2 regions of the Massilia oculi genome follow, and region 1 is predicted to be linked to the other one. Evidence: predicted binding sites of a transcription regulator. Region 1 holds the regulator's gene; the other holds the start of a gene.
The links. The regulator FNR, encoded in region 1, switches genes on or off when oxygen is low (the NO sensors DNR and NnrR bind a similar motif). The targets are predictions, from matches to a motif close to TTGATNNNNATCAA.
Positions count from the first base shown of each region.

Region 2: a site for FNR is predicted at 10,822-10,835, ahead of DIR46_RS08585 (carbohydrate kinase). Genes of this name have one in related genera too.

Region 1 is NZ_CP029343.1:5,227,084-5,241,854, reverse strand. Features, by position in the region: gene DIR46_RS23585 (DUF3305 domain-containing protein) at 1-239, opposite strand, end outside; gene DIR46_RS23580 (hypothetical protein) at 236-781, opposite strand; gene DIR46_RS23575 (hypothetical protein) at 787-1,227, opposite strand; gene DIR46_RS23570 (formate dehydrogenase subunit gamma) at 1,237-2,316, opposite strand; gene DIR46_RS23565 (hypothetical protein) at 2,326-2,544, opposite strand; gene fdh3B (formate dehydrogenase FDH3 subunit beta) at 2,541-3,224, opposite strand; gene DIR46_RS23555 (formate dehydrogenase subunit alpha) at 3,244-6,063, opposite strand; gene DIR46_RS23550 (formate dehydrogenase) at 6,082-6,297, opposite strand; gene DIR46_RS23545 (TorD/DmsD family molecular chaperone) at 6,284-6,970, opposite strand; gene fnr (fumarate/nitrate reduction transcriptional regulator Fnr) at 7,203-7,964, shown strand; gene DIR46_RS23535 (AraC family transcriptional regulator) at 7,971-8,717, shown strand; gene DIR46_RS23530 (DMT family transporter) at 8,779-9,717, shown strand; gene DIR46_RS23525 (transporter) at 9,774-10,538, opposite strand; gene DIR46_RS23520 (penicillin-binding protein 1A) at 10,864-13,134, shown strand; gene DIR46_RS23515 (metallophosphoesterase) at 13,141-13,974, opposite strand; gene DIR46_RS23510 (catecholate siderophore receptor Fiu) at 14,026-14,771, opposite strand, start outside.
Region 2 is NZ_CP029343.1:1,842,568-1,857,338, forward strand. Features, by position in the region: gene DIR46_RS08530 (gamma carbonic anhydrase family protein) at 1-181, opposite strand, end outside; gene chrA (chromate efflux transporter) at 266-1,474, shown strand; gene DIR46_RS08540 (DUF2076 domain-containing protein) at 1,471-2,157, opposite strand; gene DIR46_RS08545 (DUF2058 domain-containing protein) at 2,338-2,874, shown strand; gene DIR46_RS08550 (hypothetical protein) at 2,925-3,278, opposite strand; gene DIR46_RS08555 (cytidine deaminase) at 3,328-3,732, opposite strand; gene deoA (thymidine phosphorylase) at 3,740-5,062, opposite strand; gene DIR46_RS08565 (aldehyde dehydrogenase family protein) at 5,197-7,575, opposite strand; gene deoC (deoxyribose-phosphate aldolase) at 7,590-8,546, opposite strand; gene DIR46_RS08575 (phosphopentomutase) at 8,543-9,736, opposite strand; gene xapA (xanthosine phosphorylase) at 9,764-10,606, opposite strand; gene DIR46_RS08585 (carbohydrate kinase) at 10,886-12,010, shown strand; partial or broken gene DIR46_RS08590 (pseudouridine-5'-phosphate glycosidase) at 12,025-12,941, shown strand; gene DIR46_RS08595 (LysR family transcriptional regulator) at 12,967-13,875, shown strand; gene DIR46_RS08600 (polyprenyl synthetase family protein) at 14,071-14,771, shown strand, end outside.

The DNA.
Region 1 (14,771 bases):
GATTCCGGCGCCATGATGTTCTCGTAATAGCCTTCGTGCTCGTCGGTGTACAGTTCGAGCGCGAGGCCGGAGACCAGGTAATAGTCGCGTTCCGCGCTCTCGCTCAGCACCGACAGGCGCGGCAGCTCACCGCGGTCCGGCACGACGCCCACCGCGGCCCAGCTGTCCATATCGCCCCAGCGGTGCTGCACCGCGCGCCGCTGCATGATGATGGCGACCGGCATGCTTCCCATTTTCATCGCTCTGCCTTCATTTGTGCGGGGGCGTTTGCAGGGACGCCTTTCTTGTTCATCGTCTGCGGCGTGCCGGGCGGCTCGGCGCGGGTCGGGCCCTGCTTGACGTCCTCGCTTGGACGCGCCGTACCCAGTTTCTCGCTCTTGACCGGCACATTGGCCGCGTGCAGCGCACGCGCGCCGAGCGGCGCGGCAGCCGTGGCGGGCGCGGCGCCCGAAGTGCCCGGGGCGCCGCCGGCAGGGGCAGGCGCCGGCACGCCGGCGCCTGCCGGAGTCGGATCGGATGCGGCGACACCCGTTGGTCCGCTCACGGGCGGCGGCGGCTTGATGGTCCACCCCTCCTGCGCGGCGCGCTCGCGCCATTGACCGCTGATCCGGTCCATCGACGCGCTCAAGGCTTCCTTTTCCCTGGCCGCCTTGGCGTCGGCCTCGGCCTTCTTGGCCGCCGCGGCCTGGGCTTGCGCCGGCGATGGCGGCGGCAGCGCCCCCCAGGACGCGCCTGCCAGGCCCAGGCCCAACGCCAGTGCGGACAGAGAGCGCAATCGCATGGTCGTCATCGTGTTCCTCCTGATTGCCCCTGGGGCGCGGCATTATTGGCCGCCGGGGCTTCGGTAGTCCCCGGCGCCGGCGCGGCGGGACGATTCTCGCCCGACGGCACAGTGCCGCCTTCACGCCCGGAGCTGGACGGCTGGGTGACGCCGCTGGACGGCCCCTGGCCGGTTTCCCGGGTCGCGCCGCCGGTCTCGGCGCCGCTGGTATTGCCGCCCGAGCCGCCGGCTGTGCCCGGCGTGCCGCCGGCATAGGTGGCGTCGGTTTCCGGCCGCGCCGTGCGCGCCATGATCTGGCCGCTCGTCATGCCGCCGGCCGAGACCTGCCCCGGGTACCTGGTCTGGATCACGCCGTTGGCGGCGGGCGCCTGGCCGCGGTCGCAGCCGGCCAGCGAGCAAGCCAGCAGCGCCACGGGGCCCAGGATCGATGCAGTGCGTCGTCTCATCACCATTCCTCAGTGCGCAGGGCCGGGTTGTGGCCGGCCACCCTGGCCAGGCACCATTTTGCCGTCCTTGTCCATGCCGGGCGGGACGCCGGTCTTCATCTGTTCGTACCACAGCTGGTGGTGGGCCCTGGCCCAGTTCTCGTCCACCGTCCCGTAGCGCATCGCATCATAGGCGCCGGGCGTGCCCACAGTGCCGATGTAGGCGTGGCCCATCGCGGCCGCCATGTACAGCGCCGCAGCCCCCACGTGCAGCACGTTGGCCACCTGCATCACGTAGCGGGTCTGGCCGACGGCGAAGTCGAGCACCAGGCCGGTGACCGACATGATCAGGCCGAGCAGCGCCACGCCGCCCCAGAACCAGGTTTTTTCGCCGGCATTGAAGAAGCCGGCCGGGACGTGCTTGTGGCTGACGATGCCCCCGCCCTGCTTGACCCATTGCCAGTCGGCGCGGTTGTAGAAGTTGCGCTTCAAGAAGGTGAAGAACATCAGGATCGAGCACAGGATGAACAGCGGCCCGACGAAGTTGTGCAGGTATTTCGAGACGATCGCCACCCAGGAGAACAGGTCGTGCCCCATCCACGGCAGCATGATGTTCTTGCCGTACATGATGACGATGCCGGTGATGCCGAGGGCAATGAAGCTGAAGGCCGTGGCCCAGTGCACCTGGCGCTCCCAGCGGTTAAAGCGCTGCATCTTGCGGCCGGCCTCGGCCACCTGATTGGCCGGGCCGATGGTCCGGTAAAACACGAAGATCGCCAGCGGCACCGCCAGCAGGATGAAGCCGGCGATCGTCGCCAGCGGCCCGTTGCGCAGGTGGCGCCAGGTGTTGCCGCCGCGCTGGACGATGACGTTGCCCTCCTTGGCGCCGTACTGGCCCAGGTAGTGGCGGTCCATGTGCACCCGGCCCGAGGCGGAACTGGTCATGCCGGGATCGGGCACCACCGAGTCGGCCTCGATCTGCAGCATGGTCTGTTCTTCGGCATAGGCCAGCGTGGCGTTCTGGTTCTTGACGCCGGCCCAGCTGCTGCTCAAGCCCAGGGCCGTCACCAGGAGCAGCATGGCGCGCAGCACATTCAGGTTCGCTCGCATGTCGCCTCCTCAGGGATTGGCCCGGTTGTATTCGTTCTGCTTGCCGTTGCGGTTCTCGACCGTGGCCCACCAGGCCAGGCGGTCGTCGTGGAAGCGGCGGTGATAATGGCGGTCGTCCTTCTTGCCGGCGTATTCGCCATGGAGCCATGGCGGATGCTGGTCCACTTCGAGGCAGCCGGCCAGCAGCAGCGCCGGCAGGATCAGTGCGCATGGCTTGATGAGCTTCATGTCGGGAACCTCCCGGAATGGTTCTGCGAATCGCGCACGTCCTGGTTGACGCGCGGAGAGTCGCCCTTGGCCTTGTACTCGCCGCCGCGCTTGGGCTTGCCGTAGGCGATCTTCCAGCCCCACAGCTGCGGACCGTAACCACGCGTCTCGACCCGCTGGCGATAGATGTCGGCGATGATGTTGGCGTCGCCGCCCAGCAGCGCCTTGGTGCCGCACTGCTCGGCGCAGGCCGGGAGCTTGCCTTCGGCGATGCGGTTGCGGCCATACTTCTTGAACTCGGCTTCCGAGGTGTCCGGTTCCGGACCGCCGGCGCAGAAGGTGCACTTGTCCATCTTGCCGCGGTGGTTGAACAGGCCCGTCTCGGGGAATTGCGGCGCGCCGAACGGACAGGCGTAATAACAGTAGCCGCAGCCGATGCACTGGTCCTTGCTGTGCAGGACGATGCCGTCCTCGGTGTGGTAGATGCAGTTGGTCGGACACACGGCCAGGCACGGCGCGTCGGTGCAATGCATGCAGGCGACCGACACCGAGCGCTCGCCCGGGATGCCGTCGTTGATCGTCACCACCCGGCGCCGGTTGATGCCCCAGGCCAGTTCGTGCTCGTTCTTGCAGGCGGTCACGCAGCCGTTGCAGTCGATGCAGCGCTCCGTGTCGCAGATAAATTTCATTCTTGCTGGCATGTCGGTCTCCTTCGTCAGCTCAGGCGCGCACCACGCGGCACAGCGACACCTTGGTTTCCTGCATCATGGTCACGGCGTCGTAGCCATAGGTCCAGCCGGTATTGATGGCCTCGCCGCGCACGATCGGCGCCCCATGTTCGGGATAGTGGCGCTCCAGGTCTTCGCCCATCCACCAGCCGCCGAAGTGGAACGGCGCCCACACCAGCCCCACCGGCACCCGCTCGGTGACCATCGCCATCATCTTCATGCGCGCGCCGGTCGGGGTCTCGAGCCACACGTATTCGCCCAGCCTGGCGCCGATCTGGACCGCGTCGCGCGGGTTGATTTCGACGAACATGTTTTGCTGCAGCTCGGCCAGCCAGGGGTTCGAACGTGTCTCCTCGCCGCCGCCCTCGTACTCGACCAGGCGGCCGGAGGTCATGATCAGCGGGAAGTCCTTCGAATAGTCGACCGCCTGCACCGATTTGAACAGCGTCGGCAGGCGCCAGTGGTTGGCCTTGTCGTCGTAGGTCGGGTACTGGGCCACCAGGTCGCGCCGCGGCGTGGCCAGCGGCTCGCGGTGGACCGGTACCGGATCGGGGAAGTTCCAGACGTTGCAGCGCGCCCGCGCATTGCCGAACGGTGCGCAGCCATGAGCGATGACGACCCGGATGATGCCGCCCGACAGGTCGGTCTTCCAGTTCTTGCCCTCGGCCATGGCTTGCTCGGCCGGGGTCAGCTCGGCCCACCAGCCCAGTTTTTTCAGGAACACGTGGTCGAACTCGGGGTAGCCGAAGTCCAGCTCGCTGTGCCTGGTGGTCGAGCCGTCGGCCGCCAGCAGGCTCGAACCGTTGTGCTCGACGCCCCAGTTGGCGCGGAACGGCAGCCCGCCCTCGGCCACGCTCTTGTTGAGGTCGTACAGGATCGGCGTGCCGGGATGCTTCATCTCCGGCGTGCCCCAGCAGGGCCACGGCAAGCCGTAGTAGTCGCCCTTGCACGGGCCGGAATCGGCGCGCAGGGTCGTCGGGTTGAACGTGTGCTTGTTTTCCATGTGCAGCTTGAGCCGCTCGGGCGAGCAGCCCGTGTAGCCGATGGTCCAGCACGAGCGGTTGATCTCGCGCAGGATGTCCTCGACCACCGGCTCGTTGTGCACCACCTTGATGTTCTTCACCAGTTCGTCGGCGAAGCCCAGCTTGCGCGCGAACAGGTACATGATCTCGTGGTCGGTCTTGCACTCGAACAGCGGCTGGATCACCCGTTCGCGCCACTGGATCGAGCGGTTGGAGGCCGTGCACGAGCCCTGGGTCTCGAACTGCGAGGCGGCCGGCAACAGGTAGACGCCGTCGCTGCGGCCATGCATCGCCGCCGTCATGCTCGGATAGGGGTCGATCACCACCATCATGTCGAGCTTTTGCATCGCCGCCTTCATGTCCGGCAGGCGGGTCTGGCTGTTCGGCGCGTGGCCCCAGTAGAACACGGCGCGCAGATTGCTCGGCTGGTCGATGAACTGGTTTTCCTCGTTGACCGCATCGAACCAGCGCGACACCGTGATGCCGGGCTTTTCCATCAGCTCCTTGGAGCCGAAGCGCGACTTGATCCACTCGTAGTCGACGCCCCAGACCGCGGCGAAATGCTTCCAGGCGCCTTCGGCCAGGCCATAGTAGCCGGGCAGCGAATCGCCGTTGGGGCCGACGTCGGTGGCGCCCTGGACGTTGTCGTGGCCACGGTAGATATTGGCGCCGCCGCCGGGAATGCCGATATTGCCCAGCGCCAGTTGCAGGATCGACAGCGCGCGCACATTGGCGGTACCGACGTGGTGCTGGGTGATGCCCATGCACCAGACCACGGACGATGGACGGTTGGTGGCCAGCATCTCGGCCGCCATGCGCACCGCCGATTCCGGTACACCTGTGACGTCCGACACTTTATCTGGCGTCCATTTCATGACTTCGGCGCGCACGTCCTCCATGCCCCAGGTGCGCTCTTCGATGAACTTCTTGTCTTCCCAGCCGTTATGGAAGATATGCCACAGGATGCCCCACACCAGCGGGATGTCGGTGCCGGGCCGCACGCGCACATAGTGGTCGGCGAAGCGCGCCGTGCGTGTGAAGCGCGGATCGATGACGATCATCTTGGCGCCCAGCTCCTTGGCGTGCAGGAAGTGCAGCATCGAGATCGGGTGCGCCTCGGCCGGGTTGGAGCCGATGAACAGCACCGCCTTGCTGTGGTGCAGGTCATTGAACGAGTTGGTCATCGCCCCGTAGCCGAAGGTCTGGGCCACGCCGGCAACGGTGGTCGAGTGACAGATGCGGGCCTGGTGGTCGCAGTTGTTGGTGCCGAAGAACGATACCCATTTGCGCAGCAGATAGGCCTGCTCGTTGTTGTGCTTGGAGCTGCCGATCACCATCAGCGCATCGGGCCCGGCTTCCTTGCGCAGTTGCAGGAGCTTGTCACCGATCTCGTCGATCGCCTGGTCCCAGGAGATGCGCTGGTATTTGCCATTGACCAGCTTCATCGGATAGCGCAGGCGGTGCTCGCCGAAGGCGTGCTCGCGCACCGAGGCGCCCTTCGCGCAATGGGCGCCCATATTGATCGGCGAATCGAAGGCGGCCTCTTGCCGCACCCAGACGCCGTTGGCGACGACGGCATCGACCGAGCAGCCGACCGAGCAGTGGCTGCATACCGTCCGCTTGACCTCGGTGGGCACCGGGGACTCCGCGACCGGATCGGCCTGTGCCGGTTCGATCACGTTCAGCGGCAGTTGGCGCGCCAGGGCGCCGGCGCCGGCGGCGACGCCGGCGCCGACCAGGAAGCGGCGCCGTTTCAAGGCGTTGTCGCGCGTGGACTTGACCAGTGACATGGGGATTCCTCTGCTTGCCTACCAGTAGGCGGCGGTCTCGTAGTAACGGCGGATGTGATCCGTCTCGTGGTAGCCGCGCTTGGCCTTGGGGTCCGGCGCGGCCGGGGCGGCCTCGGGCGCAGCGGCCGCCGGGGCGGCGGCGGCCACCACCAGCGCGCCCAGCGGCGCGGCTTTCAGGAAGCCGCGACGCGCCGGGTCGGGCCGGTCATGGACTTGTGGATCATGCTTGCTCATCGGTTTCCTCTCCTACTCCAAAGCTTTCCGCCTCGATTGCCAGGAATGCCTGGGCGAAGCGCGCGACCAGGCGGTAGTAATTGGCGCCTTCGGCACCGGCGATGTCGTCCAGCGCGCGCATGCACCAGCTGCCGACGTGGACCTCGAAGAAGTGCCGCTGCACCGCCAGCGGCTGGCGCCGGACGCCGGGTGCGCCGGCCACCAGCACGCGCATCGTCTCGCACAGCGCGCCGAGGTGGTCCTCGAACTCTCCCCTGCCCCGGATGCGCGCCAGGCCGAGCCGGGCCAGGTCTGCGCGCAACTGCGCGAGCGGCGTGTCGTTCATGTAGCCGGCCAGGTAGCGCGAGCCGTACGGGTCGACCGGCGGCGTGCCGATGCTGACGAACAGCGCGCTGAATTCATCGTGGACGACCTGGGCATCCATGACGCCGGACGCCACGGTCAACTGGTCCCAGGCGCGTTCGAGCGCCGGGTCACCGCCCTCGGCCAGGATGGGATCGCTGGACGCGAGCGCATCGAGCAGCGCGGCGTCGGGCGCGGCCAGCAGCAGGCGGGAGAGCAAGGCATACAGGTCCGCCCTGGCCTGGTCTTCTGCTCCCGGCGGCATCTCCGGGCGCACGATGACGGTGGCAATGGCGCTGCGATCGGGTAGGCTCGTGCTTGTCGATGACACTGGGGAACACTCCAGTTGTTCAATTTATATGGGGGAGTGTAGACCTCGCAGCATATCGCGTGCGCACAGTTGCCCGCACGGCCAACCGATGCAGCCGGGGTAGCCCAGGGCGCCGACGGACTGTAACGCAACGAAATATTTCTTATACGCAAATAAATGGCATCAGTTTGCCGAGATAAACGTCTCAACACGTCTATAATCCCGCTGTAACCGAACCAAGCGACGATCCCTCATGAGCCACTCCCTGTCCCGGCAATCCGGGCCGCCTCTCAATATCCACGCGCTCAAGTCCTGCGGCCAGTGCAGCATGCACCAGCTGTGCCTGCCGATGGGACTGGAAGACGCCGAGATCGACCGCCTGGACAAGATCATCGGCCGTCGCCGCCGCATGGAGCGCGACGAGCGCCTGTACGGCGTGGGCGAGCCGTTCCGCAACCTGTATGCGGTGCGCTTCGGGCACTTCAAGACCTACCAGGTGAACGCCGCCGGTGAAGCGCAGATCACCGGCTTCCAGATGGCCGGCGAGCTGCTGGGCATGGACGCGATCAGCGGCACCCACCATTGCGACGCGGTGGCGCTGGAAGATTCCGAGGTGTGCGAGATCCCGTTCGCGCGCCTGGAAGACCTGTTCGGCGAAGTGCCGACCCTGCTGCGCCACTTCCACCGCATCATGAGCCAGGAAATCACGCGCGAGCAGAACGTCATGCTCCTGCTCGGCAATATGCGCGCCGAGCAGCGCTTCGCCGTGTTCCTGGTCAATCTGTCGGCGCGCTATGCCACCCGTGGCTATTCCGCCAACCGCTTCCAGCTGCGCATGTCGCGCGAAGACATCGGCAACTACCTGGGCCTGACCATCGAGAGCATCAGCCGCCTGCTGTCGCGTTTCAAAAAGCAGGGCTGGCTCGAGGTCGACAAGCGCGAAGTGACCCTGCTCGATCCGGTCAAGCTGAAGGCGCTGGCGGCCGGCACCGATGCGTGCAGCCCGATGGCCTGATACGGCATGACGCCCGACCTGCACCTGCGCAGCTACGACCGCGTGCACTGGGGCGACCGCCATGACTTCGCCCAGCTGGTGCTGCCGGTGCACGGCGAAGTCATGCTCGACATCGAGGAGCGGCGCGGCCGGCTCGATCCCCTGCATGGCGCGCTGGTCGCGCCTGGCGCCTGGCATGCGCAATCGAGCCCGGGCGCGAACGGCTCCCTGATCGTCGACCTCGACGGCGCCGCCTTCGACAACGGCCCCTGGCAGCGCCTGCTGGAACAGCCCTTCGTCACCCTCGGCCCCGCCCCGCGCAAGCTGGTCGAGTTCATGGGACTGATGGCCCGGGAGTCCGCCCCGCCCCATTCGCTGGTGCGGGGCTGGGTGCCGCTGCTGCTCGACACCCTGAGCCTGGACGCGCCGCGCGCCACCTCGCGCCTGGCCGCTCTGCTGGCGCGCATCGAGGCCGCGCCCGGACTGGCCTGGAGCACCGAATCGATGGCGCGCGCCGCCAACCTGAGCGTCAGCCGCCTGCACGCGCTGTTTCGCGAAGAACTGGACAGCACACCGCATGCCTGGTTGCTGAACTGCCGCCTCGACCGTGCACGCGGCCTGCTGACCCACAGCGCGCGCAGCGTGGCCGACATCGCCCTCGCCTGCGGCTTCTCGGACCAGGCCAGCCTGACGCGGGCGATGCGCCGGGTGCTCGATACCACGCCCGCCGCGTGTCGGCGCGCAGCTCGGGAGAATCCGCCAAAACCGCAGTAGTCCCGGCCAAGACCGGGCGCATGTCCACATCAGAAAATCTCCACTCAAAAGGAGATTCATCATGTACACCGCTACTGGCGCGGGCGGCCTGTCCCGCTCCACCCTGCCCGGCATCGGCGCCGGGATCGCCGCCGGCGCGCTCTGGGGCCTGGTCTTCCTGGCCCCGGAACTGGCGCCCAAATTCCCGCCGATCCAGCTCTCGGCCGGACGCTACCTGGCCTATGGCCTGGTCGCCGCCATCCTGATCGCCCCGAGCCTGGGACGGCTGCGCCGCCACCTCGGCTGGCCGGCCTGGCGCACCCTGATCTGGCTCAGCCTCACCGGCAACATCGTCTATTACCTGTTCCTCGCCAATGCGGTGCAGCTGGGCGGCGTCGCCATGGCCTCGATCGTGATCGGCCTGCTGCCGATCGCGGTCACCCTGGTGGGATCGCGCGACCGTCATGCCGTGCCGCTGCGCCGTCTGTTGCCGTCACTCCTGCTGAGCGGCGCGGGTCTCGCCTGCATCGGCTGGGAGTCGCTGTCGGCGTCCGGGCCCGGCTCGCTGGCCGGCCTGGCCTGCGCCTTCGGCGCGCTGGTGTCGTGGACCATCTTCGCGGTGCACAACAGCCGCTGGCTGGCGCGCATCGAGGGGATTTCGTCGCATGAGTGGAATCTGCTGGTGGGCGTGGTGACCGGGCTGATGGCGCTGGCGCTGGCGGTGCCGGCCTTCGTGCTGGCGCCGGGCCAGCATACCCTGCCGGCCTGGCTGGAGTTCGGCGCGCTGGTCAGCGCGGTCGCCATCCTGTGCTCGGTGGTCGGCAACGCCCTGTGGAACCACGCCAGCCGCGCGCTGCCCCTGAGCCTGATGGGCCAGATGATCGTGTTCGAGACGATCTTCGCGGCCCTGTATGGCTTTTTGTGGGAAGCGCGCTGGCCGACCGGGTTCGAGACGGCTGCGCTGGCCTTGCTGATGGCGGGCGTCATCTCATGCGCCTCCGCGCACCGGGACACGCATTAAGCGCCTGAAATCAGGCATCCGCCTCATAGGCAGTGCGCATGTCGGGCGCTCCGGGTTCAGCGCCGCACCGACAGCCCGAACGCCAGGCCCAGATCGGGCGTATGTCCATTCAGCCCACGCACCACCATCGCATCGACCTGGCAGTTCCTGTTCAGTCGCCAGCTCACGCCGGCGTCTGCCTGCACCCGATCGCCGCCATGCGATGCGGAAGCGATCTGCGGCGCCGCCACTTCGAGGAATCCCTGGAGGCGTTCGGTGAATTTCTTGCCCAGCGACGCCGCCAGGATGCCGTAGCGGTAGCGCGCGCCTTCATCGTCCACGTCGGCTCCGACGCCCGGCGTCACGGCCAACGACCAGCCTTTCGGCAGCTCCCACTCGGCCGCCAGCACCAGTTGGGGCAGGACGCCCTTGACCCGCAGCGCCGAACTACCGCTTGGCAGCGCCACTGTGCCGATCAGCCCCAGGGCCGGATGCACTCCCTCCCCGTCGGCAAAGCGCCGCTTGAACCCGACCGACGCGGCATTCCAGCCCGCAGTCGTGGTGTGCGCACGGGTAGCCGGATCGCGCTCGTGCTCGATGCTGCGGCCCTCGGTCTCGACGCGCAGTTCGGTCGTGTCGCCCACGCCGATACGCAGCAGCGCCGGCGTGCTCAAGCTGCGCACGTGCAGGTCGTCGTTGCGCTGGCGATCCCAGTTGACGCCAATCTCGAGCTGCAGGCGGCCGTCCCCGACCACCTGGCTGGAGTTGGCGACGTTGGGGCGATCGGGATTGATGGCGTCGCCGTCATCGGCGTGGGCGAACTGGGCGCCGCAAGCCAGCATCAGGAGAGCTGCCTGACGGCGCAGGCACGTGAGGGGTGGGGGTGGCGGAAAAATCATACGATTGGATGGACAAGAATGAACGTGGCAAGCGAAGGCCGAACCGGCCATCGCACCCCGGCCATTCTACGCTGTCGTTGCGCAGTTGCCCGCTTCACGGGTAGCGCCGGCCACTTGCGCAAGGCCGGCTGCGCCGCCACGGCAAGCCAAGGGAGCGCCAGCCGCGCCGCGCCGGGGCACGTCGCGCTACCTCGGGCTTTTCACATGACCCGGCCGCAGCGCGACCGTAAGATCGGCCGCGTTCGACCAACCGTCCACGAAAAACGCCATGAAACCACGTCGCTCCCTCGTCATCCTCTTCTCCACCCTGCTGCTCGCGACCACCCCGCACGTGGCCGGCGCCTCCATCCTGCCGGACGTCCCCGACATCAAGGCCGTCACCGACTATCGCCCGAAGATCCCGCTGCGTGTGTACACCGCCGACAAGGTCCTGATCGGCGAATTCGGCGCCGAGCGGCGCGAGTTCGTCGCGATCGCCAAGGTGCCGGCGCTGCTCAAGTCGGCCGTGCTGGCGATCGAGGACACCCGCTTCTACGAGCACGGCGGGGTCGACTGGATCCGCGCGCTTGGTGCGGCCAAGGCCAATATCGGCGACTTCGGCAGCCAGGGCGCGTCCACCATCACGATGCAGGTCGCGCGCAACTTCTTTCTGTCGCGCGACAAGACAATGCCGCGCAAGCTGCTTGAAGTCGCCCTCGCCTGGAAGATCGAAAAGGCGCTCTCCAAGGACCAGATCCTCGAGGTCTACCTGAACCAGATCTATCTCGGCCAGCGCGCCTACGGCTTCGCCAGCGCGGCGCGCACCTACTTCGGCAAGCCGCTGCCGGAACTCTCCCTGGCCGAGATCGCGATGCTGGCCGGCCTGCCGCAGAACCCCTCCAGCAGCAACCCGGTGTCCAATCCCCAGGCGGCCAGGAAGCGCCAGCAGGTGGTGCTCAGGCGCATGCGCGAACTGGCGATGATCACCGAAGCCCAGTACCGCCGCGCCGTGGCCGAACGCCTGCAGGTGCGCAGCTATGGCGCCACGCTGAATCCGCGCGCGGCCTGGGTCGCCGAGATCGCGCGCCAGGCCGTGCACGCCCGCTACGGCCAGGCGGCCTACGAACGCGGCATCACGGTCACCACCACCATCGTGGCCGCCGAGCAGGATGCGGCCTATGAATCGGTGCGCCGCAACGTGCTCGCCTACGACCGCCGCCACGGCTACCGCGGCCCGGAAGCGCGCATCGCGCTGCCGGCCGACACCGCAGAACGAGAGGACGCCATCGCGGTGGCCCTGCAGAAACGCCCTGCGGTTGACGGTCTGGTGCCCGCGGTGATCGTCGCCGCATCGCCCAAACGGGTGCGCGCCCAGCTCGCCAACGGCGACGCGGTCGAGATCACCGGCCCGGGGCTCGGCTTTGCCGCCGGCGCCCTCTCAAGCAAGGCCAGGTCCGCGACGAAGCTGGCGCCCGGCGCCGTCATCCGGCTTGCCAGGGCCGCCGACGGCGCCCCGTCGATCGCCCAGCTGCCCGAGGTGGCCGCCGCCTTCGTGGCGCTCGACACGGGGACCGGCGCCTACCGCGCGCTGGTCGGCGGCTTCGATTATTCGGTCCACAAGTTCAACCACGTGACGCAGGCCTGGCGCCAGCCGGGATCGAGCATCAAGCCCTTCGTCTATTCCGCCGGCCTGGAGCGCGGTTTCTTTCCCGGTACGCAAATCCTCGACGAGCCGCTCGACTTCAGCGCCGAGAAGGCGTATGCCAACTGGTCGCCGCGCAACGACGACAATGTGTTCGAGGGCCCCGTCACGGTGCGCCACGCGCTGTCGCGCTCACGCAATGTGCCGACCGTTCGCATGCTGCGCGCGCTGGACGTCGACTACGCCCGCGAGCATCTGGCGCGCTTCGGCTTCGACGCCGCCCGCCAGCCGCGCAACCTGACGCTCGGCCTGGGCACGGGCGCCGTCACGCCGCTGCAGATGGCCGGCGCCTACGCGGTGCTGGCCAACGGCGGCTACCGGGTGGAACCGTGGCTGATCGCGCGCATCCAGGATGGCGACGGCACGGTGCTGCTCGAGCAGGCGGCGCCGGCGCCACGCCAGGCAAGCGCGCGGGTGCTCGACGAGCGCAACGCCTTCATCGTCGACAGCATGCTGCGCGACGTCACCCGTGTCGGCACCGCGGCGGCGGCCTCGCGCCAGTTGCAACGAGTCGACCTGGCCGGCAAGACCGGCACCACCAGCAATGCGGTCGACGGCTGGTTCGCCGGCTATGGCGGGCAGGTGGCGGCGGTGGCCTGGATGGGTTATGACGAGCCGCGCTCGCTTGGCGGCCGCGAATTCGGCTCGACCCTGGCGCTGCCGATGTGGGTCGATTTCATGCGCGTCGCGCTGGCGAAGACGCCGCAGCATGAGCCGCTGCCGCCGGACGGCGTGGCGCGCGCCGGCGGCGACTGGGTGTATGCGGAGTATGCGGAACAGGAACATCCGCCCGAGGCGGCGGATGGAATCGAGGCCTTGATGGGCACCTTCTCGTCAGCCGACGAGGCGACGCAGTAGTCGTGCTTACAGCTCGATCACGAGCTCGGGACGAAAGGCCTCCTGCTCGCCCTTGCTCAGGTAGCCCAGCGGGTTGGCCACCACGCGGCACGACCAGGAGTGGGGGCCGTCGCGGCCCTCGACCACGTAATCGTTCAGGCAGTGCAGGTGGCCGTGCATCCACAGCTGCGCGTGCTTGAACAGGCCGTCGAGCGCATTGCAGAAGCCCGCCGTGCCGGGCGTGAGGCCGTAGCGCGGATCGGCGCTCATCAGGCTCGGCGCGAAATGGGTGACCACCGCCGTCTTGCCGTCGAAGGGCGTGGCCAGCGCCGCGCGCAACCAGACCTGGCAATCGAGCGACATGGCGCGGATGCCCTCGGCCAGCACCTGCTCGCCATCCTTCAGCGTCGTGTTCTTGCTCAGGTAGTAATTCGCCGCGCGGAATGCCTTGCTACGCTGCTGCATCTGTTTGGTGAGGTCGGTGTCGCGCAGCGCCAGGGCATCGAAGTCGCTCCACAAGGTGGTGCCGATGAAGCGCACGTGATCGATGACGACGATCTCACGGTCAAGCCAGACGATGCCGAGCCGTTCGCAGATGGCGCGCAGCCGCGCATGGGTGGCGTCGTGGTCGAGCGAATCGAATTCGTGGTTACCGGGAATGAACAGCATCCGCTTGCCGGCCAGCGCCGGCAACGCGGGAGAGAAGCGCTCGAGTCCGAAATCCTGGGTTTCCAGGCGCGAGCCGGGCTGGTAGGAGCCGATGTCGCCGGCCAGCACCACGACGTCGGTGTCCGGCAGGATGTGCGGCTGGAAGCCGGGATAGCGTTCGAGGTGCAGGTCGGAGAAAAGCTGTATGCGCATGGGCTCCGAGTATACAGCAGGCGCCGCCCGGCTTCAGGCGGCGCCAGCGCATCAGAAGCGCACGTTCGCCGTCAGGCTGGCCGAGCGCGGCGTGCCCGGCGTATACCGGTAGCCGCTCTTGTTGATGGCCGAGACGTACTTCTCGTCGCCGATGTTGTACACGTTCAGCCGCAGGTCGACGTTCTTGCTGACCTTGTAGCCGACCATGGCGTCGAACACCCAGTACGACTCGGTGTAGGCCGGGGTGCCGATCGCGCCGTCGGTGCCGCGCGCCAGCTTGTCGGAAAAGCGCGCGCCGCCGCCGATGCGCAGGCCCCATGGCAGGTCGTACGAGGTCCAGGCGGTGAACGACTGCTTCGGCGTGTAGGTCAGGCTGTTCTCGCCGGCGGCGGTGACGTTGCGGCCACGCTCGACGCTGGTGTCCATGTACAGGTAGCCGGCGCTGAGCAGCCAGTGCGGCGCCAGTTCGCCGGTGGCGCCCAGTTCCACGCCCTGCACCCGCTTCTCGCCGGTCTGGTAGTACTGCAGGTCGGCCGGATCCTGCTCGACCTCGTTCTCGACGTCGGTGCGGAACAGCGCGGCCGACAGCGACAGCTTCGATTTCAGCAGGTCGAGCTTGCCGCCGACCTCGGTGGTGACCGTCTTCTGCGGATCGTAGATCGGGTTCTGGGCGCTGTTGGCGTTGCCCGATACGGTGAAGCTGCCGCCCGGCGGCTGCTTGGAGCTGGCGACCATCGCATACACGCTGCTGTTGGCGGTCGGCTTGTACAGCGCCGACAGCTTGCCGTTGACGAGGT
Region 2 (14,771 bases), 2.5 Mb from region 1:
GGTCCTGGATATTGGTGCAGCGGCCGATGACGATGTCGTTGACGTCGCCGCGCAGCACGGCGTTGCACCAGACCGAGGAATCGGCGCCGATGCGCACGTTGCCGATGACCTGGGCCGATGCGTGGAGATAGACGCCGCCGGCGAGTTGCGGGAGGGCGTCGAGATAGGGAGCGATAGGCATGATGGCCGCCATCTTACTCTCGCCGCGTCATGGATGCGACATCGTTTGCTGCTATGCTGGGCCGTTCCTGCACACGATCCGCCCATGATTCAACGCCCCGCCGCCCCGCCCTCCTCTGCATGGTCCATCTTCTGGATCTTCCTGAAACTCGGCCTGACCTCGTTCGGCGGCCCGATCGCCCATCTGGGCTACTTTCGCAACGAGTTCGTCCTGCGCCGCCAGTGGCTCGACGATGCGCGCTATGGCGACCTGGTGGCGCTGTGCCAGTTCCTGCCCGGGCCGGCGTCGAGCCAGGTCGGCTTTGCGCTCGGCGTCCTGCGCGGCGGCGGACTGCCTGGTGGCCTCGCGGCCTGGGTCGGCTTCACGCTGCCTTCGGCGCTGCTGATGTTCGCGTTCGCGCTGGGCGCGGCGGGCCTTTCCGGAGCGGCGGCGAACGGTGTCGTGCACGGCCTCAAGCTGGTGGCGGTGGCCGTGGTGGCGCAGGCGGTGTGGGGCATGGCGCGCACCCTCACGCCGGACCGCAGGCGCATCGCGATCGCGCTCGCCGCCATTGCAATCGTGATCCTGGCCAGCGGGCCGGCCGGGCAACTGGCCGCCATCGCCGCGGGCGCCGGCGCCGGCTACTGGCTGTGCCGGGGTCCTGTCGCGCAGCCCGGTGCGGAGCTGTCCGTACCGATTGGCCGCCGTGCCGGCAGCGCGGCGCTCGTGCTGTTCGCCGTCCTGCTGCTCGGGCTTGCGCTATTGGCCGCCCTGACGGCATATCGCCCGCTGGCGCTGTTCGATGCCTTCTACCGCTCCGGCGCCCTGGTCTTTGGCGGCGGCCACGTCGTGCTGCCGCTGCTGCAGGCCGAGACGGTGGCCAGCGGCTCGATCCCGAATGAGACCTTCCTGGCCGGTTATGGTCTCGCCCAGGCGCTGCCCGGACCGCTGTTCGCGTTTGCGGCTTTCCTCGGCGCCCAGGCAAGCATGACGGCGAGCGCGCTTGCTGGCGCCGCGATCGCCCTGCTGGCGCTGTTCTTGCCCGGCCTGTTGCTCGTCTACGGGACGCTGCCGTTCTGGGACCGCCTGCGCCGTCATGCCGCCGCGCGCCACGCGATGATGGGCGCAAACGCCGCCGTGGTCGGCATCCTCGCCGCCGCGCTGGCCGATCCGGTGTGGACGGGCGCCGTGTTCGACGTGCGCGACGCCGGCATCGCGCTGGCCGGCTTCCTGCTGCTGGTGGTCTGGAAAGCGCCGCCATGGATCGTCGTGATCCTGTCGGCGGCGGCAGGGGTCATGCTGGCAGGCGCTTAGCCGAATAATCCTTCGTCGGAACCGTCGCCGTCGAAGAAGCCGCCCAGGCTGTCGTCGTTGTTGTTGTCGGCCAGGCTGTCGCCGCCCGGCTCGTCGATCGCGCCGATGCCGGCCTGGTCCGCCAGCGCCCCGCCCCCTGCCGCCTCGGCGGCGCCACCGTCGGCCGCATTGTCCGCCAACAAGTGGTTCGAGGCGCCCTGCCCGTCATTGCCCAGCAGGTTGCCGATGCCGTGGAACAGGAAGCTGCCCGCCGCCACACCGGCCGCCGTGGCTGCCACCGTGCCCAGCAGACCGCCGCCGGCGCCGCCCAGGAAGCCGCCGCTTTTCGCCGTCTGGGCCTGCGGTGCGGAGCCGGTCGGTCCGTTTTGCTGGTATGCCCCCTGCTGGATGCCCGGGACCGGATTCGATGGCTGGCCTTGCGCGGAGTTGCCCCATTGATTGGCGTCGAGGAAGCCCCCGCCGCCCTTGCCGCCCTGGTTCTCCAGTTCGGCGATGCGCGCCTTGGCATTGCCCAGCGCCTGCTCCACCAGCAAGGCGCGCTGCACCAGCAGGTAGGCGGCGTCCGGCTGCTGGGCCACGGCGCGCGCGATCAGCGCATCGGCCTCCGGATCCTTGGCCACGCCACGGGCCTGCACCAGCTGGCCCAAAAAATCCTGCAACATCTTTTCGTCGGATGGGTTCATTGTCGAGCTCCTGTCTGATGGACGTATTCCACCATGTTGTGGATAAGTCATCGGAATTCAAGTTGTCCAATGGCGACCTCATCGTCCCATGCGACATGCCCTGATCGCTTTCCGCCCCGCTTGTTGCTATGCTGTCGGCTGGCGCCGCGAGCGGCATTCATCATTTCAAGGAAGCACAACATGGTCTCGCTGCAAGAGCAGTTATTGAAAGCCGGCCTGGTCGACAAGAAGAAGGTCAAGCAGGTCAACCAGGACAAGAGCAAGCAACACAAGGAAGTGTTGCGCACCGGCGTGGAAAAGGTCAACCAGTCGCGTGAAGCGGCGCTCGAGATGCAGCGCAAGAACGCCGAGCGCGCGCGCGAGCTGAACGCCCAGCGCGACGCCGATGCCGCCCAGAAAGCCATCCTGGCCCAGATCGCCCAGCTGGTGCAGCAGAACAAGCAGTCGAAGGGCAAGGGCGACGTGCCCTATAATTTTACCTTCGGCACCAAGATCGAACGCATCCACGTGACGGCGCAGATCGTGGAGCACCTGGTGGCGGGACGCCTGGTGATCGTCCACATGCATGGCAGCTTCGAGCTGGTGCCGCGCGTGATCGGCGAAAAGATCGCCCAGCGCGATGCCTCGATCGTGGTCCAGATCAAGAAGAAGGCGCAGGAGGTGGAAGAAGACGATCCGTACGCGGATTACAAGATTCCTGACGACCTGATGTGGTAATCAGAAACGGCCCCGATGACGTTCCAATCGGAGGCCGACTGGACGAACGCTTACTGCTTCGTCTTGTTTTCGATGTCCTGCACGTCCGCACGGGTCTTGTCCGGTGACCGCTCGTCCTTGTTTTTCGACTGCCCAAGACCGGATGCGGTCGTCTCTTGCTTGCTGCCGCCCTGGAAACCGGGATCGACGACATTCGCGCTTTCCGGGCCCTCGGCCGCCGGGTTCGCCTGCTTGTCGCGCCCGGTGTTGGCGGGCAGTTGCCGGTCGACGGTTCCCTTCCTTTCGGCCTGGGTAGTGCTCGCACCGGTCTTGTCGGCCTGGGCCGCGGCGCTTGCCGCGATAATGACACCACTCAACAGCACGATGACGTTCTTCATGGTTTCCTCCGAATCAAGGTTGGTCATGTAAGGATGTCATCACAGTGGTGCCCGAATGCGGGATCACAAGGCCTGTTCAATTTCCCAGGTCACGGCCGCCAAAGGCATTCGGCAGCTGCGCCGCCGCGGTGGTCTCGAACACGTCGCCGCTCAGGTTGGTCAGCACCACCGGCAGCTCGTTGCCACCCAGCTCCAGGATCACCTGGCGGCAGGCGCCGCAGGGCGCGATCGGACCGTCGGTCTGGCCGATCACGGCCAGGGCCGCGAAATCGCCCGGCCGGTAACCGCTGGCGATGGCGCTGAACAGGGCGGTGCGCTCGGCGCAGTTGCACAGGCCATAGGACGCATTCTCCACATTACAGCCGCGGAAGATGCGGCCATCCTTGCATTCCAGCGCGGCGCCCACCTTGAACTTCGAGTAAGGGGCATAGGCCAGCTCGCGCGCTGCGCGCGCTTCATCGATCAGTTTCGCGTATTTCATGTGTGGCTCAGGGACGAACGGTGCGGTGGATCATCGGCTCGACGGCCGGCTTGTCGATAGCGACGTGGTAGGCGGCCTGCACCTGGCGAATGGCCTGTTCGGCGGCTTCTTGCGAACGCGCATGCACCATCGCCAGCGGCTGGCCGACGGCGATCGTGTCGCCCAGTTCCACCAGCCCGGTCAGGCCGACCGCGAAGTCGATCGCATCCTGCGGACGCACGCGGCCACCGCCCAGCGCCACCACGGCCAGGCCCAGTTCGCGGGTATCGACCGCGCTCGCATAGCCGGCCTGCGGCGCAGGCACGGGCACGATGACCGGCGCCGTTTCCAGGTATGCGTCGGGCTTGTCCATCAGGTCGGCCGGGCCGCCCAGGGCGGTCACCATGCGCGCGAAACGCTCGGCGGCTTCGCCCGAATCGAGGGCCGCCTGCAGCCGGGCGCGCGCTTCCTGCTCGCTCGACGCCAGGCCGGAAATGACGAGCATCTCGGCGCACAGCGCCATCGTCACCTCGTGCAGGCGCGCGGGACGCGACTTGCCTGTCAGGTAGTCGATCGCGACGCGCACTTCGACGGCATTGCCGGCGGCGTGGCACAGCGATTCGTTCATGCCGGTGAGGATGGCCGAGGTGCGGGTGCCGGCGCCGTTGCCGACGTTGACGATCGATTCGGCCAGCTCCAGCGATTTCGCCGGCGTCGGCATGAAGGCGCCGCTGCCGACCTTGACGTCCATCACCAGCGCGTCCAGGCCCGCCGACAGCTTCTTGGACAGGATCGAGCCGGTGATCATGGCCACCGATTCCACGGTCGCCGTGGTGTCGCGGATGCTGTAGAAACGCTTGTCGGCCGGCGCCAGCTGGGCGGTCTGGCCGATGATGGCCACGCCCACGTCCTGCACCACCTGGCGGAACTTCTCCGGTTCCGGCACCGTGCTGTAGCCCGGGATCGAATCGAACTTGTCGAGCGTGCCGCCGGTGTGGCCCAGGCCGCGGCCCGAGATCATCGGCACGAAGCCGCCGCAGGCCGCGATCATTGGTCCCAGCATCAGCGACACCACGTCGCCGACACCGCCGGTCGAGTGCTTGTCGACCACCGGACCGGGCAGGTCCAGGGATTTCCATTCCATGACCTGGCCCGAATCGCGCATCGCCAGCGTAAAGGCGACGCGCTCGTCCATCGTCATGTCGTTGAAGTAGACCGCCATCGCGAACGCCGCGATCTGGCCTTCGGTGACGCTGCCATCAGGGATGCCGCGCACGAAGAACTGGATCTCTTCGGCGGAGAGGACTCCACCGTCGCGCTTCTTGCGGACGATTTCTTGGGGGAGGAACATGATTGTGTCCGTTCTCACTAATAGCTTGAAAACGTCATTCCCGCGGAGGCGGGAATCCAAGTCTGTTCGCGATATGCTGGCTTACCTGGATTCCCGCCTGCGCGGGAATGACGGGGTTCGAGGTTCCGGGACGATTACACGCCGTACGGAATCCAGACATTCTTGACCTGGCTTGCATGCTGCAGCACAGTGCGGCCGCAGGCCTGCTTCGGATCGAACCAGTCGCGGCCCCTGGCGCCGCCGGTCCAGGTGCGCTTGAGCGATTCCGCCGACAGGCGCTCCACTTCCGCGCAGCCTTCCTGTGACCCGTCATGGCGCCACACCGCATCGATGTCGCCATGGGTCGCCAGCGTGCGCGCCAGCTCGTCGGCCGAGCCAGTGACGATGTTCAGCGCGCCGCCCGGCAGGTCCGAGGTATCCAGCACCTGGTACAGGTCGATGCTCGATAACGGATGCTGCTCCGACGGCACCGCCACCACGCGGTTGCCCAGGGCCAGCGCCGGCGCCACCAGCGAGATGAAGCCCAGCAGCGGATTCTCGTTCGGGCAGACGATGCCGATCACGCCGACCGGTTCGTTCAGCGCCACGGTGATGCCGTGCATCGGCGGCTGGTGCGCCGCGCCGTCGTATTTGTCGGCCCACGCCGCCCAATAGAACAGGCGCTCGATCGAGGCGGCCACTTCGCGCGCCGCATCCTTCGACCCGGTCTGCTGCGCGATGCGCTGGGCGAATTCGTCGGCGCGGATCGCCAGGTTCTCGGCGATGTAGTACAGCACCTGCGCGCGGTTGTGCGCGGTCGCCCTGGTCCAGCCGGCGGCCTTGTGCGCCGCCTCGACGGCGTTGCGGATGTCCTTGCGGCTGCCTTCGCCGACATCCGCCAGGAAGTCGCCGTTGGCGCCATGGATGGCGCGGCTGTAGGCGCCGTCAGGGCGGGCCTGCTTGCCGCCGATGTACAGCTTGGCGGTGCGGTCGACCGCGAACGGGCTGTCTTCCTGCGCCGGTTTGGCCTTGGCCTTCTCGGCCACGAGCGGCGCCGCTGGACGCGCATCTTCCGCCAGCGGCGTCAGGTATTCATACATCCCCTCCTTGCCGCCTTCGCGGCCGTAGCCCGATTCCTTGTAGCCGCCAAAGCCGCAGGCCGCATCGAACTGGTTCGCGGTGTTGATCCACACCACGCCGGCCTTGATCTGCGGGACCACGTCCAGCGCCAGGCTGATCGACTCGCTCCACACGCAGGCCGCCAGGCCGTACACGGTGTTGTTCGCCAATTGAACCGCTTCAAGCGGGGTGCGGAAGCTCATCGCCACCAGCACCGGGCCGAAGATCTCGGCCTGGGCCACGGCGGCCGACGTCGACGCGCCCGTGATCAGGGTCGGCAGATACCACGAACCGGTGGTCGCCAGCTCGACGCTCGGCTGCCACACCTCGCACCCTTCGGCGCGCGCCGATTCGACCAGGCCGTGGATGCGCTGCTGCTGCACCGGGTCGACCAGCGCGCCGATGTCGTTCGATTTATCCAGCGGCGAACCGACGCGCAGGTTCTGCATGCGCGCCTTGACCTTGCCGATGAAGCGTTCGTATACCGATTCCTGCACCAGCAGGCGCGAACCGGCGCAGCAGACCTGGCCCTGGTTGAACCAGATCGAATCGACCAGGCCTTCGACCGCCGCATCGAGGTCGGCGTCGTCGAACACGATGAAGGGGGATTTGCCGCCCAACTCCAGCGACAGCTTCTTGCCGCTGCCGGCGGTCGCCTTGCGGATCAGGCGACCGACTTCGGTCGAGCCGGTGAAGGCGATCTTGTCGATGCCGGGGTGATTCACGATGGCTTCGCCCACGCGGCCGTCGCCGGTCACGATGTTGACGACGCCGGCCGGCACGCCCGCGCGCTGGCAGAGCTCGGCGAACAGCAGCGCGGTCAGCGGCGTGTACTCGGCCGGCTTGAACACGACGGTATTACCGGCGGCCAGCGCCGGCGCGATCTTCCACGCCAGCATCAGGAGCGGGAAGTTCCACGGCACGATCTGGCCCACCACGCCGACGGCGCGATAGTCGGCGAATTCTTCCGACTGCAGCTGGGCCCAGCCCGCGTGATGGTAGAAGTGGCGCGCGGCCAGCGGCAGGTCGGCATCGCGGGTTTCGCGGATGGTCTTGCCGTTGTCGAGCGTCTCGAGCACCGCGAACAGGCGCGCGTGCTTTTGCAGAAGGCGCGACAGCGCGTACATGATTTTTGCGCGGCCATGGCCGCCAAGGGCCACCCAGCCCGGCTGGGCGCGGCGCGCGGCGGCGACGGCGCGTTCGACGTCGTCTTGCGTCGCTTGCGTCACCTGCGCCAGCTCGCTGCCGTCGGCCGGGTTGTTGGTGGCGAAGGTCTCGGCGGCCTCGCTCCAGGCGTTGTCGATGAACAGCCCGAAACGGCGGCCATGCTGGTCCAGCCACGCGAGCGCTTCCTTGGTACTCTCTGGTGCGGGACCGTAATCCATGGTGTTAAGAATCTCTTTGATTGTTGGCATGACGAAGTCCGGAATTAAGGTTGCGCGTGGCGATGGGCGGCCGAGTAGTTCCCGGTCACATAGTGCTCCAGCTGGCGCTCGATGTCGGTCAGCAGGCTGGAAGCGCCGATGCGGAACAGGTGCGGCTGCAGCCAGTCGTTGCCCAGTTCTTCCTTCATCACGGTCAGGTATTGCAGCGCCGCCTTGGCGCTCGACACGCCGCCGGCAGGCTTGTAGCCGACCTGGAAGCCGGTCAGTTCGTGGTAGTCGCGGATCGCGCGCACCATCACCAGCGATACCGGGATGGTGGCGTTGACGCCCTCCTTGCCGGTCGAGGTCTTGATGAAGTCGGCGCCGGCCATCATGCACACCATCGATGCCTTGGCCACGTTTTCCAGGGTGATCAGGTCGCCGGTGGCCAGGATGGCCTTGACGTGCGCTTCGCCGCAAGCCTGGCGGTAGGCCACCATCTCGTCGTACAGCGCTTGCCAGTTACCGGTCAACACGTGCTGGCGGGTGATCACGATATCGATCTCGGTCGCGCCCGCGGCCACCGACAGCGCGATCTCGCGCACCTTGGTTTCCATGCTCGACAGGCCGGCCGGGAACGCGGTCGACACGGCGGCGATCGGCAGGCGGCCGTTCAGCACCCTGACGGCCGGGGCGATCATCTCGTGGTACACGCAAACCGCGCCGGTGCTCAAGGTCTCGAGGCCCAGGGCTTGCATCAGGTCGGCGCGCAGCGGGCGCATCGCCTTCATGCACAGGCGCTCGACGCGGCCCGGGGTGTCGTCGCCGCCGAGGGTGGTCAGGTCGATGCACTCGATGGCGCGCACCAGCCAGGCGGCCTGGTATTCCTTCTTGACCGTGCGGCGGTTCGCCAGGCTGGCGGCGCGGCGGTCGGCCGCATTGCGGTTGACCTTGACGCCATTGACCAGGCCCAGGTCCAGCGCCATGCCGGCATTACGTTTGAAATCCAGGGGCTGGGTCATAGCAGTGCGGTTCCGTTCGAAAGTGGTTTGACGCCGAGGTGTTTGGCCAGGGTGGCGCCGATGCTCGAGAAGGTGTCGGCGGTCGGCAGTTCCTGCGCCTTGACGTTCGGGCCGAAGAAGATCATCGGGATGTGCTCGCGGGTGTGGTCCGAGCCGGGCGCGGTCGGGTCGCAACCGTGGTCGGCGGTGATCACGACCAGGTCGCCATCCTTCAGCTTGGCCATGAATTCCGGCAGGCGCGCATCCAGCTCATGCAGCGCGTTCGCATAGCCGGCGACGTCGCGACGGTGGCCGAAGTGCATATCGAAGTCGACGAAGTTCACAAAAGTGAGCGACTTGTCGCCCGCCTCATCGGCCACTTCCAGCAGGCGGTCGAACAAGGCCATATTGTCCGGCCCCTTGACCAGGCGCGTCACACCTTGCGCCGCGAAGATGTCGCTGATCTTGCCGAGGGCGATCATCTCGCCGCCCGCGTCCTTGACGTGGTCGAGCAGGGTCGGCGCGATCGGCGGCACGGCGTAGTCGTGGCGGTTCGACGTGCGCTTGTAGTCGCCGTTGGCGCCCACGAAAGGACGCGCGATGACGCGGCCGATATTGTAGGGCTTGACCAGCTCATAGGCCGCTTCGCACACCTGATACAGGCGCTCGAGGCCGAAGTGTTCTTCGTGCGCCGCGATCTGCAGCACCGAGTCGGCCGAGGTGTACAGGATCGGCTTGCCGGTGGCGACGTGCTCGTCGCCCAGTTCGTTGATGACGGTGGTGCCCGAGGCGTGGCAGTTGCCCAGCCAGCCCGGCACGCCGGTCAATTGCTGCAGCTTGTCGGTCAGCTCTTTCGGGAACGACGGCACGGTCTTGGGGAAGTAACCCCAGTCGAACAGCACCGGCACGCCGGCGATTTCCCAGTGGCCGCTCTGCGTGTCCTTGCCGGTCGACTGTTCGCGGGCGACGCCCCAGGCGCCGGTGAAACCGTCGCGCAGGTCGAAGCCGGGCGCCCATTCGCCGCTCGCCTTGTGCGCGGCAGCGGCCAGGCCCAGTTTCTCGAGGTTCGGCAGCGACATCGGCTTGCCCTCTTTGGCAGCCCACTCGGCGATGTGGCCGAAGGTGTTGGCGCCAGTGTCGCCGTATTGATCGGCGTCCGGCAGTGCGCCGAGGCCGAAGGAATCAAGCAGGAGGATGAATGCGCGTGACATGGTCTTCGCTCTTCCTATTCAAATGATTTATGCGTCGGTGCGCGGGGTCGAGCCCAGGCGTTCAATGTAAGCGTGGATCAGGGTGACCATGTCCTTGGCCGCAACCGCCGCGTATTTCAGCGTCTGCTCGTGCGACAGCGCGAACGGCGACAGGCCCTCGGCCAGGTTGGTGATCGCCGAGACGGCGGCGACCTTCAGGCCACAGTGGCGCGCGGCGATCACTTCCGGGATCAGCGACATGCCCACCACGTCGGCGCCCAGCGTTTTGAAGGCGCGGATTTCGGCGACGGTCTCGAAATGCGGGCCGGCTGCGGCCAGGTACACGCCTTCGTGCAGGACGATGCCCTTCTCCGCGGCCACGGCCTTGACCTGCTCGCGGATTTCCGCGTCATACGCGTTTGACATGCTGAAGAAGCGCGGGCCGAAGCGCTCGTCGTTCGGGCCGGCCATCGGGCTGCCCGGCAGGAAATTGATGTGGTCGGTGATCGCGACCAGGCTGCCGGCGTCGGCTTCGACGCGCAGCGAACCTGCCGCATTGGTGACGAACAGCAGCTCGCAGCCGATTTCCTTGAGGGTGCGGATGGCCGAGGTCATCACGCCCGGGCCATAGCCTTCATAGAAGTGGCCGCGGCCCTTCATGCACGCGACCGGCACGCCGGCGAGAAGGCCCAGCACCAGTTCGCCGGCGTGGCCGTGCACGGTGGAGATCGGAAAGCCCGGCAGGTCGGCATAGCTGATCGACACCGCGTCGACCAGTTGTTCCGCCAGCACGCCCAGTCCGGAACCGAGGATCAGCGCCACACGCGGTGCGAAACCCGGCTTGCGGGCGCGAATGATGTCGGCGGCTTCGAATGGGGTATTGCTGGACATGATATTCCTTGATAAAAACGGGTGATGTGGGATCGCGGATGAGAGAGGCAGATGTCCAGCGCGCGCGAGTGCAGCGCATTTGGACAACTAGATATTATAACTATGCATGATTGGCGATATGTATGGCAAATACACTTTTTCTTCTCGATTTATATTTTTTAAAGATAAATTGTGTGACGTGCCACGGAGCATGCTTACACTGAAAGAAAGATTCGTTGACATGCCTCAAACAATTGTCTAGCATAATAAAACAATTGTCTCATGCGCCTGGCGGCGCACATGAACGCGATGCCGAAAAAAGAACAGTTATACGAGCTGATCCGTTCCAATCCCTTCATCTCGCAGCAAGACCTGGCAGGCCATCTCGGCCTGTCACGCTCCGCGGTCGCCAACTACATCGCCACCCTGGTGCGCGAGCGCCGCATCCTCGGCCGCGCCTATGTGCTGCCCGACCACCGGCCGATCCTGTGCGTCGGCGCGGCCAACCTCGACCGCAAGTTGCGCACGCTCGGCAGGCTGGCCCTGAACACCTCGAACCCCGCGCGCCAGACCGAATCCTTCGGCGGCGTCGCGCGCAACATCGCCGAGAACCTGGCGCGCCTGGGCGTCCCCACGGCGCTGGTCACGGCGGTCGGCGGCGATTCGTCCGGCCGCGCCCTGCTCTCCTACGCCGACGAAACCGGCATCGATACGCGCGGCGCGCTGCGCGTGGACGGCGCCGCCAGCGGCACCTACACCGCGGTGCTCGACGAGGACGGCGACATGCGCGTGGCCCTGGCCGACATGGAGATCAACGAGTCGCTCACGCCCGATTTCCTGGCGACCCGCGAACAGCAGCGCGCCGGCGCCTCCCTGATCGTCGCCGACCTGAACCTGCCGCGCGAGGCCGTCGCCACCCTGCTGGAAGGCAGCCGGCGCGACGGCGTGCCGATGGTAATCGTCGCCGTCTCGGAACCGAAGATCGACCGCCTGCCGCGCGACCTCACCGGCCTGCGCCTGCTGATCCTGAACCTGGGCGAGCTGGCGGCGCGCGTCGGCCGGCCGCTGGCGACCGATGCCGACATCGCCGCGGCCTGCGCCGAATTGCGGCGCGATGGCGTCCAGGACGTGATCGTCACGCGCGGCTCGCTGGGCGTCGTGTTCACGACCGCCACCGGCATCGGGCTGCTCGAAGGCCAGGCCGTCGACGCGGCCGACATGATCGACGTCACCGGCGCCGGCGACGCCTTCGCCGCCGCCGTCTGCTGGAGCCTGTACAGCGGCCAGCCCGAACTGGACCTGGAGCTGGCCTGCCGCCGCGGCCAGACCCTCGCCGCCATGACCATCGCCTGCGCGCAGACCGTCTGCCCGCAACTGGCGCCGGGGCTGTTCGACGCCCCGGTCCAGGACATCGTCACCGACTGAATAGAGATTCGACCATGCATTCCTTCCTCCTGTTTTCGCCCGAAGTGGCGGCCGCCCGCACCGCCGGCAAGCCGATCGTCGCCCTCGAATCGACCATCATCTCGCACGGCATGCCCTACCCGCAGAACGTGCGCACCGCGCGCGAAGTCGAGCAGGTCATCCGCGACGCCGGCGCCGTGCCGGCCACCATCGCCATCATTGGCGGCAAGATCTGCGTCGGCCTGCTTGACGACCAGCTCGAAACGCTGGGTTCCTCGCCCGACGCCATCAAGGTCAGCCGCCGCGACCTGCCCTATGTGCTGGCCCAGGGCCACCTGGGCGCGACCACCGTCGCCGCCACCATGATCTGCGCCGAACTGGCCGGCATCGAGGTCTTCGTCACCGGCGGCATCGGCGGCGTGCACCGCGGCGCCGAAACCAGCTTCGACATCTCGGCCGACCTGCAGGAACTCGCGCAGACCAGCGTGGCCGTGGTGTGCGCCGGCGTGAAGTCGATCCTCGACATCGGCCTGACGCTCGAATACCTCGAGACCCACGGCGTGCCGGTGCTGGCCGTCGGCCAGCCAGGCTTTCCCGCCTTCTTCACGCGCGACAGCGGCTTCAAGGCCGACTTCCAGCTCGACACGCCCGAGAGCCAAGCCGCCTTCATCCGCACCAAGTGGCAGCTCGGCCTGAAAGGCGGGGTGGTGGTCAGCAACCCGGTGCCTCCTGACGCGGCGCTGGCGCCGGACGAGATCGACGCCATCATCCACCAGGCGCTGCAAGAGGCGCAGCAGCAGGCCGTGACCGGCAAGCGGGTCACGCCCTTCCTGCTGGCCCGCATCAAGGAGCTGACGGGGGCCGAAGCCTGGCCACCAATATCGCGCTGGTCAAGCACAACGCCCTGGTCGGCGCGCGCCTGGCCGTGGCGCTGCAGCACAAGGCCGCCTGACGGCAACGAAAAAGCGCGGACCGCCATGTCGATCGACCTCAAACAGCTCAAGTACTTCCTGGCGGTGGCCGAGGAAAAGAGCTTCAGCCGCGCCGCCGAGCGCCTGCACATCTCGCAGCCGCCGCTGTCGCAGCAGATCATGAAGCTCGAGAGCGAACTGGGGGTGAAGCTGTTCACCCGCACCACGCGCAGCTTCGAGCTGACCGTGGCCGGGCGCGCGCTGATGGTCGAGGCGGCCGAGCTGCTGGGCAAGATGCGCATGACCATCGACACGATCCGCCAGATCGACCGCGGCGAAGTCGGGCGGCTGCGGGTCGGCATCGTCGGCTCGGCGATGTGGGGCCCGATCCCCGGGCTGCTGGAGCAGTTCCAGAGCCAGTTTCCGCGCGTGACCTGGACCATCCACGAGCTGGGTCCGAACGACCAGTGGGAAGCGCTGCGCAGCAAGCAGATCGATGTCGGCTTCTGGCGCGAACCGCGCATCGAACAGGACGTGCTCAAGCAGGCCAACCTGCGCCAGGAACTCTGTTTCAGGGAGCAGTTCTGCGTGGCGGTCAATGCCCGCCATCCGCTGGCCGAACGCGATTTCATCGACCTGCCCGAGATCGCGGGCGAGCCCATGCTGACCCTGCACCTGGACCAGTCGGCCGAGCCGCGCTACCTGATCCAGTGCTGCGTCAACGCCGGCTTCCAGCCGACCATCTTCCAGGAAGCGGCCGAGCCGCAGACCCTGCTGGCCATGGTCGGCGCCGGCCTGGGCGTGGCCCTGATGCCGGACACCACCAGCCGCATCGGCTGGCCGGGCGTGCGCTTCCTGCCGATCCACGCCCACGCGCCATCGGCCAACCTGTACATCAGCTATCCCGCGCAGGACGACGCGCCGGTGGTGCGCGCCTTCCTGAAGATCCTGTTCCCCGAAGAACAGCCTGCCTGAACCGCGAACCTGGGTCCTGTCTGACGGAGTCGGACGAGCCGAACCGCATTTGTCCCGCAAACAATTTCTCTATCGCATCTTATTGCATCGTTTTCAGGCAAAAATCCGCCGCACGATTGAGCGTGATTGACGATCTTTTAATATCTCCTCCGGTATGATGGTTATCAAGTTCAATAACTTTCCCAGGGGGCTCGCATGAAGACAGCAACACCGCGCTACGACGGGCTCCGCCTGGAACAGTTCGATCGCGCACCGGTCGACGAGATGGCCGAAATGCGGTTCGCCATCGATCGCCGCATCGACGAGTTGCTGGCCGTCAGTGGTCCGCTCGACCAGTTGACCAACGCCATGCGCGCCTCCGCGCTCAGCGCCGGCAAGCGCATGCGCCCCCTGCTGCTGATGCTGGTCGCACGCGACCTCGGTTGCGCATCGAAGGCGTTGATCGACGTTGCCTGCGCGGTCGAACTGGTGCACGCCGCGTCGCTAATCCTCGACGACCTTCCATGCATGGATGACGCCAGCCTGCGGCGTGGCAAACCTGCCATCCACATCCAGTTCGGCGAAGACGTGGCCATCCTTGCCTCGGTCGCCTTGCTGAGCCGCGCCTTCGGCGTGTTGTCGCAGGCCCAGGACATCCAGCCGGCCACGCGCGCGCGCCTGGTCGCGACCTTGGCGCAAACCGTGGGCGAACAGGGCCTGGTGCGCGGCCAGTTCGAAGACCTGCACGGCGGCGCCCGCTCACCGGAAGCCATCGCCACCACCAATGAACTCAAGACCGGCCTGCTGCTGGGCGTGGCGGTCGACATGGCGTCCATCATCTGTCATGCCGGCGACGATGTCGCCCAGCAACTGCGCGCCTTCGCGCTCGCGGCCGGTCAGGCCTTCCAGATCAAGGA